Regions from separate parts of the Pseudomonas sp. Con_6 genome, predicted to be linked through region 1. Evidence: predicted binding sites of a transcription regulator. Region 1 holds the regulator's gene; each other region holds the start of a gene.
What was found. Region 1 encodes sigma-54, which starts transcription at its own class of promoters, with help from an activator protein. Its sites were predicted from a motif close to ANTGGCATNNANNTTGCTNT; they were not measured.
Positions count from the first base shown of each region.

Region 2: a site for sigma-54 is predicted at 1,193-1,212, ahead of nirB (nitrite reductase large subunit NirB). Genes of this name have one in related genera too.
Region 3: a site for sigma-54 is predicted at 1,866-1,885, ahead of glnA (type I glutamate--ammonia ligase). Genes of this name have one in related genera too.
Region 4: a site for sigma-54 is predicted at 1,173-1,192, ahead of flgB (flagellar basal body rod protein FlgB). Genes of this name have one in related genera too.

Region 1 covers NZ_CM182011.1:5,871,715-5,874,827, forward strand. The annotation lists gene lptB (LPS export ABC transporter ATP-binding protein) at 1-167, shown strand, start outside; gene AC5QPF_RS26485 (RNA polymerase factor sigma-54) at 341-1,834, shown strand; gene hpf (ribosome hibernation-promoting factor, HPF/YfiA family) at 1,916-2,224, shown strand; gene ptsN (PTS IIA-like nitrogen regulatory protein PtsN) at 2,237-2,701, shown strand; gene rapZ (RNase adapter RapZ) at 2,705-3,113, shown strand, end outside.
Region 2 covers NZ_CM182011.1:1,771,365-1,774,477, forward strand. The annotation lists gene AC5QPF_RS08120 (molybdopterin-dependent oxidoreductase) at 1-1,076, shown strand, start outside; gene nirB (nitrite reductase large subunit NirB) at 1,348-3,113, shown strand, end outside.
Region 3 covers NZ_CM182011.1:6,624,904-6,628,016, forward strand. The annotation lists gene typA (translational GTPase TypA) at 1-80, opposite strand, end outside; gene thiI (tRNA uracil 4-sulfurtransferase ThiI) at 196-1,650, opposite strand; gene glnA (type I glutamate--ammonia ligase) at 1,981-3,113, shown strand, end outside.
Region 4 covers NZ_CM182011.1:5,136,112-5,139,224, forward strand. The annotation lists gene flgD (flagellar hook assembly protein FlgD) at 1-251, opposite strand, end outside; gene flgC (flagellar basal body rod protein FlgC) at 268-711, opposite strand; gene flgB (flagellar basal body rod protein FlgB) at 715-1,125, opposite strand; gene AC5QPF_RS22855 (autotransporter domain-containing protein) at 1,460-3,113, shown strand, end outside.

The DNA of each region.
Region 1 (3,113 bases):
GCATCGGCGTGCTGATCACCGACCACAACGTCCGTGAAACCCTGGATATCTGCGAAACCGCTTACATCGTCAACGATGGCCAACTGATCGCCGAAGGCGATTCGGAAACCATCCTGGCCAACCAGTTGGTGAAAGAGGTCTACCTCGGCCACGAGTTCCGCCTGTAGGCCAAGTACCGGAGTGACTGAGCGCTGGCATTCAGCCATTATTGCGGCTTAATTGTTACAGCGCTCTAGGCAAACGCATCAATTTCAGGCATATATCTTGCTTAAAATTGGCGCCCCGCGCCGTGTAGTAGATGGCGCATGCGCGCCGGCGAATAAGGTGTTAAGCCCCAGCCATGAAACCATCGCTCGTCCTAAGAATGGGCCAGCAACTGACGATGACCCCGCAGTTGCAACAGGCCATCCGACTGCTCCAGCTTTCCACGCTGGACCTGCAGCAGGAAATCCAGGAAGCCCTGGAGTCGAACCCGATGCTCGAACGCCAGGAAGAAGGCGACGACTTCGATAACAGCGACCCCATGGCCGACAACGCCGAGAGCAAACCGGTCGCGGAAGCGCAGGAAAGCAGCTTCGAGCAATCCGCGCCCAGCGCGGAAAACCTCGAGGAAGGCGAATGGAGCGAGCGCATTCCCAATGAGCTGCCGGTTGACACCGCTTGGGAAGACATCTACCAGACCAGCGCCAGCAGCCTGCCCAGCAACGACGATGACGAGTGGGACTTCACCACCCGCACCTCCGCAGGCGAAAGCCTGCAGAGCCACCTGCTCTGGCAGTTGAACCTGGCACCAATGTCGGACACCGACCGGCTGATCGCCGTCACCCTGATCGACTGCATCAACAACCAGGGCTACCTCGACGAGACCCTGGAAGAAATCTGCGACTCCTTCGACCCCGAGCTCGACATCGAGCTGGACGAGGTCGAAGCCGTCCTGCACCGCATCCAGCAGTTCGAGCCCGCGGGCATCGGCGCACGCAACCTCGGCGAGTGCCTGTTGCTGCAACTGCGCCAACTGCCACCCAACACGCCATGGATGAGCGAGGCGCAGCGCCTGGTCAGTGACTACATCGACCTGCTCGGCAGCCGCGACTACAGCCAGTTGATGCGCCGCATGAAACTCAAGGAAGACGAGCTGCGCCAGGTCATCGAGCTGGTGCAGAGCCTGAACCCGCGCCCCGGCTCGCAGATCGAGTCGAGCGAGCCGGAATACGTGGTCCCCGACGTGATCGTGCGCAAGGACAACGAGCGCTGGCTGGTGGAGCTGAACCAGGAAGCGGTGCCGCGCCTGCGGGTCAACCCGCAGTACGCCGGCTTCGTCCGCCGCGCCGATACCAGCGCCGACAACACCTTCATGCGCAACCAGTTGCAGGAAGCGCGCTGGTTCATCAAGAGCCTGCAAAGCCGCAACGAGACGCTGATGAAGGTGGCGACCCAGATCGTCGAGCACCAGCGCGGTTTCCTCGACCACGGCGACGAGGCCATGAAGCCGCTGGTCCTGCACGACATCGCCGAGGCGGTGGGCATGCACGAATCGACCATATCCCGGGTGACCACACAGAAATACATGCACACCCCCCGCGGGATCTATGAGCTGAAATACTTTTTCTCCAGTCACGTGAGCACCTCCGAAGGCGGGGAATGCTCGTCCACTGCCATCCGCGCGATCATCAAGAAACTGGTTGCCGCGGAAAATCAGAAAAAGCCATTGAGTGACAGCAAGATCGCTGGTTTACTGGAGGCACAAGGCATCCAGGTAGCACGTCGCACCGTCGCCAAGTACCGCGAGTCCCTCGGTATCGCACCATCGAGTGAACGCAAGCGATTGATGTGACCTTCCCTGAGATGTGCCATCGCAATTCAGTGGCAGGCGCAACACCTGCCTCTTTATGCACGGCAACAAAGGAGAAGCAGTATGCAAGTCAACATCAGTGGACAACATGTAGAAGTCACCGAGGCCCTGCGTACCTACATCGGGGAAAAACTCGCCCGGCTCGAGCGCCACTATGACCGCATCACCAATGTGCAGGTGATCCTCAAGGTCGAGAAGCTGGAACAGAAGATCGAGGCGACCTTGCAGATTCCTGGCGGTGAAGTGGTAGCGAATGCAGAGCACGAAGACATGTATGCCGCCATCGACCTCCTGACCGACAAGCTCGACCGCCAACTGAAAAAACACAAGGAAAAACAGCAAAGTCTGCTGCAAGGTGCAGCCGCCCGCTGATCCCCCTCATCCATGATCCGACTTGAATCCATTCTGACCCCCGGCCGTTCCCTCGTGAACGTGCCGGGCGGCAGTAAAAAGCGCGTACTCGAACAGATCGCCAACCTGATCGGGAAGGAAGTTCCCGAACTGGACACCCAGGACGTGTTCAAGAGCCTGATCGACCGGGAGAAACTCGGCTCGACGGGCTTCGGCAATGGCATCGCCATTCCACACTGTCGCCTCAAGGGCTGCACCAGTCCGATCAGCGCGCTGCTGCATCTGGACGCCCCCATCGATTTCGACGCCATCGACGGCGCACCGGTAGACCTGCTGTTCGTGCTGCTGGTACCGGAAGCCGCCACCGATGCACACCTCGAGCTGCTCCGCCAGATTGCCAGCATGCTCGACCGCAAGGACGTGCGTGACAAGCTGCGCGCCGCCACCAGCAGCGCCGCCCTGTACCAGGTTGTCCTGGACGAACAGAACGGAAGCTGAGCCATGCGCCTGATCATTGTCAGTGGCCGTTCCGGATCCGGCAAAAGTACGGCCCTCGATGTCCTTGAAGACAATGGTTTCTACTGTATCGATAACCTCCCCGCCGGCCTGCTTCCGCAGTTGGCGGAGAGCGCATTGATCAATACCGAATTGCTGCAACCGCGAGTGGCGGTGTCGATCGACGCCCGCAACCTGCCCAGTCACCTGACGCGATTCCCCGAGCTGCTCGACGAAGCCCGTGCCCGCCACATCCAGTGCGATGTGCTGTACCTGGACGCCGACGAGGAAACCCTGCTCAAACGTTTTTCCGAAACCCGCCGCCGCCACCCGCTGACCAACCCGGACCGTTCCTTGGCCGAAGCAATCCGGGTCGAGAGCGAGCTGCTCGGGCCCATCGCCGACCTGGCGGACC
Region 2 (3,113 bases), 2.9 Mb from region 1:
CTGCGTTCAGCCGGCAGGCGCCATTGCCCGCGCGACTGCTGGAAAACCGCCTGCTCAACGGGCCCGGGGCGAGCAAGGAAACCCGGCAGATCGTCTTCGACCTGGGTGACAGTGAGCTGTCCTACGAAGCCGGCGATGCCTTGGGCGTATGGCCGCGCAACTGTCCGGCGCTGGTAGAGGAAATCCTCGAGTGCAGCGGGTTGGACGCCGATGCCGAGGTCTCGCTCAAGGGCCTGGCGCCGATGACGCTACGCGAGGCGCTGGGTGGATACCTGGAGATCAGCCGGGTCACGCCGCAGTGGCAGGAACGCTTTGCCGCCGCGCATCCGGCGTTTCCCAGGGACAAGGACGCCCTGTGGGGACGGCAACTGGCGGACCTGCTCTGCGAATTCCCGCTGTCGTTGTCGTTGGCGGATTGGCTGGAGCTGCTCAAGCCCCTGCAGCCGCGGCTGTACTCCATCAGTTCCAGCCCGCGCCAGCATCCGCGCCAGGTACACCTGACGCTATCGACGGTGCGCTATGGCCAGCGCAAAGGGGTGTGCTCGACCTTCCTCGCTGATCGTGCTGGCGAGTTGCAGGTGGCGATCTTTCCCCAGCCGTCGGCGCATTTCCACGTGCCGGAAGACGATAGCCGGCCGGTGATCATGGTGGGACCGGGGACGGGGATCGCGCCGTTCCGTGGCTTCCTCCAGGAGCGCGAGGCGCGGGGGGCGAGCGGGCGCAACTGGCTGTTCTTCGGCGAGCAGCGGGAGGCCTGTGATTTCTACTACCGCGAGGAGTTGCTGGCGTGGTGCGAGAGCGGTTTGCTGACCCGGCTGGATACGGCGTTTTCGCGGGACCAGGAGGAAAAGGTCTATGTGCAGCAGCGCATGCGTGAGCATAGGGCAGAGTTGTGGCGCTGGTTGCAGGACGGGGCTTGCTTCTATGTCTGCGGCGATGCGGGGCGGATGGCGAAGGATGTCGATATGGCGCTTAAGGACGTGGTGGCGGAACAGGGCGGGATGAGTGCTGCGGAGGCGGCCGAGTATGTCGCGCAGATGGGGCGGGACAGGCGGTATCTGCGGGATGTGTATTGAGCTTGCGGATGAGGTCCCTGCATCAACGTGCTGCAAACCTGTGACTTCTGCACCAGCTTGGTTCAATTAAAACCACTGAAAATCTCTGGGGCCCTTGATCCCAGGCTAATCCCGCACCTGGCACACAACCTGCTTTTAACTCCGCACAACGTCCAGGTGGTCAACGTCGATCACCCCAACGGACCATAACGATACAGAACCAGGCAAAGGCGCCTGGAGCTTCGGCTCCAGGCGCCTTTTTTTGTGCTTTTCATACCGTGAGGATCCAGGCATGAACGCCATCGCGTCCATCGAACAACGAGAAAGGCTGGTCATCGTCGGCAACGGCATGGTCGGTCACCACTGCGTCGAGCAACTGATCGAGCGCGGCGCCCTGGCCCGTTTCGAGGTGCGGGTGTTCGGTGAGGAACGCCAGCGCGCCTATGACCGCGTGCACCTGTCCGAGTATTTCAGTGGCAGCGATGCCGAGGCGCTCGCGCTGGGCGACGCCGACCTGTATGCCACGCCGGGGGTGACCCTGCATCTGGGCGAAGCGGTGCTGGAACTCGATCGCGAGCGTCGCGAAGTGGTCACTGCCAAGGGTCGCTATGCCTACGACCGGCTGATCCTCGCCACCGGTTCCTATCCCTTCGTGCCGCCGATCCAGGGTTCCGAAGGCGCGGCCCGGCTGGTCTATCGTACCCTCGACGACCTCGATGGAATCCGCGCCGCCGCAGCCAGTGCCCGGCGCGGCGTGGTGGTCGGCGGTGGCCTGCTCGGCCTGGAGGCGGCCAACGCCCTGAAGTCCCTCGGCCTGGAAGCCCATGTGGTGGAGTTCGCCCCGCGCTTGATGCCGGTGCAACTGGACGGCGAGGGCGGTGCCGCGCTTCGGGCGCGGATCGAGGCGCTGGGTGTCGGCGTGCATGTGGCGCGGGCGACCCAGGCCATCGTCGCCGGTGACGATTATCGCTACCGGATGAATTTCGATGGCGGCGAGTTCCTTGAAACCGACCTGATCGTGTTCTCCGCCGGCATTCGCCCGCAGGACTCCCTGGCCCGCGCCTGTGACCTGGAGGTGGCGCCTCGTGGCGGGATTGTGATCGATGGTGACTGCCGCAGCAGTGATCCGTATATCTACGCCATCGGCGAATGCGCGTCGTGGAACGGCAGCGTGTTCGGCCTGGTCGCCCCCGGCTACGCCATGGCGCGCAACCTTGCTGCGGCGCTGGCGGGGCAGGTGGCCACGGCGTTCACCGGTGCCGACATGTCGACCAAGCTCAAGCTGCTCGGCGTCGATGTCGGTTCCATCGGCGATGCTCACGGCGCCACCCCGGGCGCCCGCAGTTATCGCTTCATCGACGAGGGCGGCAGCAGTTACCGGCGGCTGGTGCTCGACGCCAGCGGCAAGCGGGTGATCGGCGCGGTGCTGGTGGGCGACAACAGCTACTACGACACCCTGCTGCAATACGTGCAGAACGGCATTGCCGTGCCAGCCGACCCGGCCGCGTTGATCCTGCCGCAGACCGGCGGTGCTCCGGCCCTGGGCGCGGATGCCCTGCCGGACAGCGCGACCATCTGCTCCTGTCACAACGTCAGCAAGGGCGCGGTGTGCGCCGCCATCGACGGTGGTTGTGGCGACCTGGCGGCGTTGAAGAGCTGCACCAAGGCAGCCACCGGCTGTGGCGGCTGCGCAGCACTGCTCAAGCAGGTCTTCGAGCATGAATTGAGCGCCCGCGGGGTCAGCGTCGACAAGAGTCTGTGCGAGCACTTCGCCTATACCCGCCAGGAGCTCTACGCGCTGGTGCGGGTCGAAGGCATTCGGGATTTCGCCGAGTTGCTCGCCAGGCATGGCAAGGGGCATATCGGCTGCGCTATCTGCAAGCCTACCGTCGGCTCGATCCTTGCCTCGTGCTGGAACCAGCCGATCATGGACCCTTCGCTGGTGCCGCTGCAGGACACCAACGACACCTTCATGGCCAACATGCAGAAGAACGGCACCTACTCGGTGGTGCCGCGGATTCCCGGCGGCGAGATCACCCCGGACAAGCTTATCGTGAT
Region 3 (3,113 bases), 750 kb from region 1:
CGCAGGAGTTTGTCGACCAGGGTGGTTTTACCATGGTCAACGTGGGCGATGATGGCGATGTTGCGCAGATTCTCAATCACTGTGTGTATCTCGATCTCAGGTATTCGGTGCCGCCGCCAGGGCAGCGGGTTTCAGTAAACGGAGCAGGAAATCCGGTCGGGAGGACGATGGCGAGAACGGTCGCCATCGTGCTTCCTAGGCGGGGCGATAAACGCGCACATTGGCGTGTCCCTCACTGAGCAGGTGATGAGCATGCAGGCGGCTCATGACACCTTTATCGCAATAGAGCAAATATTGACGGTTGGCATCCAGGTGCTTGAAGCGACTGTTCAGGGCGTAGAACGGCACGGCCTGGACTTCGATGCCGTCGAGCTGCAGAGGTTCGTCTTCCTGGGCATCCGGGTGACGGATGTCGATGACGATCTGGCCCGGCAGGGCTTCGCTCAGCTCTTCGACCTGGATGTCCTGGCCCAGTTCGTCGATCACGTTGTCGATGGAAATGAAACGGGCGCGTTCCAGCGCACGGTCCAGCACTTCCATGTCGAACTGCTTTTCTTCGTGGGCGACGCGGTGGCGCTTGGCACAGGTGGTCGGGTTCACCGAAATCACGCCGCAGTATTCCGGCATGTGCTTGGCAAACTCGGCGGTGCCGATTTCGTAGGCCTGGTCGATGATGTCCTGCTTGTGGCTGGCCAGCAGCGGACGCAACACCAGTTTCTCGGTGGCCGAGTCGATCACCGCAAGGTTGGGCAGGGTCTGGCTGGAAACCTGGGAAATCGCTTCGCCGGTGACCAGCGCATCGATTTCCAGACGGTCGGCAACCCGTTCAGCGGCACGCAGCATCATGCGCTTGAGGGTCACGCCCATGTAGCTGTTGTCGACCTTGCCGAGGATCTCGCCAACCACTTCCTCGAACGGCACGCTGACGAACAACACGCGCTGACTGCTGCCGTACTTCTTCCACAGGTAGTGGGCGACTTCCATCACCCCCAGTTCGTGGGCACGGCCGCCGAGGTTGAAGAAGCAGAAGTGGGTCATCAGGCCGCGGCGCATCATCTGGAAGGCCGCCACGGTGGAGTCGAAGCCACCGGACATCAGCACCAGGGTCTGCTCCAGCGCACCCAGCGGGTAGCCGCCGATGCCCTTGTGCTGGTTGTGGATCACGTACAGGCGCTTGTCGCGGACCTCGATGCGCACTTCCACTTCCGGGGTACGCAGGTCGATACCGGCGGCGCCGCACTGCTGGCGCAGCTGGCTGCCGACATAGCGGTCGACGTCCATCGAGGTGAAGTCGTGGTGGCCGCCACGTTTGCAGCGCACGGCGAAGCGCTTGCCGGCCAGCAGATGGCCGAAATGCGCCTTGCACTTGGCGACGATGTCGTCGAAGTCGCCCAGCGGATATTCGTCGACCTGAAGGAAGTGGGCGATGCCCGGCATGCAGGTCAGGCGCTCGGTCATCTCGCGCAGTACTTTCTCGTCCTCGATGCGGGTGACCACTTCGAGGTTGTCCCAGACGCCGTCGACCTTGACCTCAGGGTCGAGTTCGCGCAGCACGGCACGGATGTTACGGCCGAGCTGACGAATGAACCGCTTGCGGACCGGGCGGCTCTTGATGGTGATTTCCGGAAAAACTTTGACGATCAGTTTCATTGAAAACAGCGCGCGAGCGGCCAGTCGAAAAAGGGGGGCGCGGATTATAGCGGAAATTGCTCAAGGTTTGACCAACTTTTGTCCGATCGCTTTATCGCGCACCAATTTGGTTCATTTCGACTTTTTTACGCATCCAAAGAGTGCAGAAAAAATCGAGATTTCTTACAGAAAGGGCTGAAACGCGAGAAAACGGGGCATAAATCCCATTTCCGGGCACTGGCATGCAATTTGCTCCCTTGTGATGCAGGTTGCCCTGGCCGACTATTCGCGCCCGGCATCACCCAAATTGAAGGGCTGCACAGGCACGCTCTACCCCACCCGGAGGACACTATGTCGAAGTCGGTTCAACTCATCAAAGATCATGACGTCAAGTGGATTGATCTGCGCTTCACCGATACCCGCGGCACTCAGCACCACGTGACCATGCCAGCCCGTGACGCGCTGGATGACGACTTCTTCGAAGTCGGCAAGATGTTCGACGGTTCCTCCATCGCTGGCTGGAAAGGCATCGAAGCCTCCGACATGATCCTGATGCCGGTCGACGACACCGCCGTCCTGGACCCGTTCACCGAAGAGCCGACCCTGATCCTGGTCTGCGACATCATCGAACCTTCCAGCATGCAAGGCTACGATCGCGACCCACGTGCGATCGCCAAGCGCGCCGAGGAATACCTGAAAAGCACCGCTATCGGTGACACCGTGTTCGCAGGTCCGGAGCCTGAGTTCTTCATCTTCGACGAAGTGAAGTTCAAGTCCGACATCTCCGGCTCGATGTTCAAGATCTTCTCCGAGCAAGGCTCCTGGATGTCCGACCAGGACGTCGAAGGCGGTAACAAAGGCCACCGTCCAGGCGTCAAAGGCGGCTACTTCCCGGTTCCGCCGTTCGACCACGACCACGAAATCCGTACCGCCATGTGCAACGCACTGGAAGAAATGGGTCAGGTCGTCGAAGTTCACCACCACGAAGTGGCGACTGCCGGCCAGAACGAAATCGGCGTCAAGTTCAACACCCTGGTGAAGAAAGCTGACGAAGTTCAGACCCTGAAGTACGTCGTGCACAACGTTGCCGATGCCTACGGCCGCACCGCGACCTTCATGCCGAAGCCACTGTACGGTGACAACGGTTCGGGCATGCACGTGCACATGTCGATCTGGAAAGAAGGCAAGAACACCTTCTCCGGCGAAGGCTATGCCGGCCTGTCCGACACCGCCCTGTACTTCATCGGCGGCATCATCAAGCACGGCAAGGCACTGAACGGCTTCACCAACCCGTCGACCAACTCCTACAAGCGTCTGGTCCCAGGTTTCGAAGCGCCGGTCATGCTGGCCTACTCGGCTCGCAACCGTTCCGCCTCGATCCGTATTCCTTACGTCGGCAGCCCTAAAGCCCGCCGTATCGAAGCCCGCTTCCCGGATCCGGCTGCCAACCCGTACTTGGCCTTCGCAGCGCTGCTGATGGCCGG
Region 4 (3,113 bases), 740 kb from region 1:
ATGCCTTCCAGGCTGCTGAACTGCGCCAGCTGGGCGACGAACTCGCTGTTGTCCTGCGGATCCAGCGGGTTCTGGTGCTGCATCTGGGTCACCAGCAGTTGCAGGAACGCGTCCTTGCCGAGCGTCTGCCCACCGCTTTTACTGTTGGTGGCGGAAGCGACACTGGTCTGGTCGCTGGCGCTCTTGACCCCGGACGACTTGATGACGTCGCCGAGGTTCACCGCTGAAGTCGTATCGTTGACACTGGCCATTGGCTCGGTCCTTTAATCACTGACCCAGGGTCAGTACTTTCTGCATCATGGTCTTGGCCGTGTTCATCAACTCGGCGTTGGTCTGGAACGAGCGGCTGGCCGAGATCATGTCGGCCATTTCCTCGACTACGTTGACGTTCGGGTAGTAGACGTAGCCGTCCTTGTTCGCCGCAGGGTGGTTCGGCTCGTATCGCGCCTCGAGGTTGCTCTGGTCCTCGACCACGCCAAGCACCTGCACGCCCTGCCCCGCCGCATCCTGGTCCTGGAACAGCGACTGGCTGCCGTTGTTCTGCGCCTGCTGGAAGGTGGTGGCGAACACCGGGTGACGGGCGCGGTAGGTCTGGTCGATGCTCGACGAGACGGTCTCGGCGTTGGCGATGTTCGAAGCGACGGTGTTCAGACGGGTGGTCTGGGCGCTCATGCCGCTACCGGCGATGTTGAAAACACTGGCGAGGGACATGGATTACTCTCCGCGCAGGGCCGATACCAGCCCTTTGAATTTACTGTTGAGCAGCGTGAAGCTGGCCTGGAAACCCACGGCGTTTTCCGCGTAGTTCGATTGCTCGAGCTGGGCATCGACGGTGTTCTGGTCGATCGACGGCTGCATCGGCGTGCGGTACTGCAGCGACTCGTCGCTGAGGGTCACGCCCTCGGCGTCGATATGCCGGGCATTAGTGCGATCCAGGGCGAAATGGCCGCCCTTCTGGGTCTTCTCGGTTTCGGCGGCGAGCACCTTGGAGAAGTCCATGTCCCGCGCCTTGTAGTTCGGCGTATCGGCGTTGGCGATGTTGTTGGCCAGCACCTCGGCGCGCTGGGCGCGGAAGCTCAGGGCCTTTTCATGGATACCGAGCGCTTTGTCGAAACTGATGCTCATGTCGGGGAAACCTTCGGAGGTTGACCGGATGTTCTGTTGGCGATGAGAGAGCAAGTCCCATGCCAAAACAGGAAAACCCAGTGAAACCGGGGTTTTCGTGATTTTGCCAAAGCGGCAATGCCAGAAAAGCGGCAATGGATTTCCGCTGGCTGCCAGTACCGGCGGCGAAAAGCGGCAACGATGCAGGGAAAGCCGGCGCCAAAAGTATGTCCTTTTGATGGCTGGTCCCTTACCATCCGCTCGCTCGCTGCATGGCATATCGCTATTACCGCCAACAAGGCTTATGCCGCGCAAGGACCGCACCGTGATCTCTACGACGTTTAAGGATTGAACCGTGACTTACATTCGTTTGCGCAAGACCCTGCTCGCCCTGGCGGTTGCCGCCACCTCCCTTCCCGCCCACGCCCAGACCGTGCAGTTGACCAATGCCGGCTTCAAGAGCGAAAACCATACCTACGCCGAAACCCTGGAAATCACCGGTAGCTATAGCGGTGACAACGGCAAGGTTGTCGTTGACCAGGGTAGTGGCAACGCCCCCCAACCCAGCGCCCCTGTCGAAATCCATGGCAGCCATCTGCAGAAAGACCTGATTCTCAATGCCTCCATCGACAGCAAGGGTGACTACGCTGGCGGCGCGGATCTGGATCAGGCCCCCACCACTTCTGCCAGCCCGCTCATTAGCCGGGTCGATGGCAACCTCGTCAACAAAGGCAGCATCAGTGCCACGGGCGACGGTGTCGTCAGCCTGCGCATTGCCTTGGCAGACATCGGCGGCAGCGTGATCAACGAAGGGTTGCTGTCGGCCAAAGGGGGACCGATGGAGGGTGACGACGTTGCCAACGGGATGAACATCAGCAGCCCGGCCCGCATCGGCGGCGACCTGATAAACAGCGAACAGGGTCGCATCATCGTCGAAGGCGAGGGAGCCAGCGCGATCGATATCCGTGGCGGGGCAATCGCCGGCAAGGTGATCAATCGTGGCTTGATCCAAGGGACGGGCGAAGATACTACCGGTATCGAGTTCAGTGCCCGGTACAACTTCGGCACTGGCAACGGCCCTAGAGTCGAGCTGGTCGATATCGCAGGTATCGAGAACCACGGCACCATCATTGCCCGCGGCCAAAACGCTCTTGGCATCGATATTGGCGGCGTCAGCTTCAACGGTGGCAGTGATCACTTCATCAACACCGGCACCATCGAGGGAAGCTGGGCAGCCATCTACATCACCCGCTATGACATCAATGTCCCGAACGTCGGCTCCCTGGGCGACCTGGTGCCGCTGAGGATCATCAACAGTGGAACATTGCGCTCGGATGAGCAGGCCATCGACGTATGGACACCCCGCGGCAAGGTTTACCTGGAACTGGAAGAAGGCAGCCAGGTGATCGGCAACCTGATGGACCTTTCGTCGATCCAGGTCAATGGCGATACCCGCTTCACCGGAAAGACCGTCGAATCGCGTGGCGAGGGCTACAACATCCAGATGAAAGATGCCGCCCGAGACTGGGTGGAAGTCGGAAGCGCCCAGGACTACCCACCCGCGCAACTGAATCTGCTGGCACCGCACACCCGGCTCGACGGCAATCTCTACGTTTCCTACAACTCGGCAATCGGCTTGAATCTGAGCAGTGCCACCAATCCGGATGTCGCGGTGTTCGCCCTCAGTGGCACCGCCGAATTCGCCCAGGGCGCCCAGATCAAGCTGGCTGCCCAAGGTAGTGACTTTGCCGCCAATGGCAGCGTGTACAAGCTGTTGAGCGCTGGCCGGATCGATATCCTGGCCGACGACGGCATCACCATCGATCCGAACGGCAAGCTCGACCTCGTCAGTTCCTCCGCCCTGCTCAAGGTCGACAGCTACAGCGTCGAAAACAACACCCTGGTAGCCACCGTCACCGGCAAGGGCCAGGAAGAAGTCAGCGAGATCATCGGCAACCACGGCGGCTCGGCCAACAGCCAGAAAGCCATCGGCAGCCTGGTCAACGACG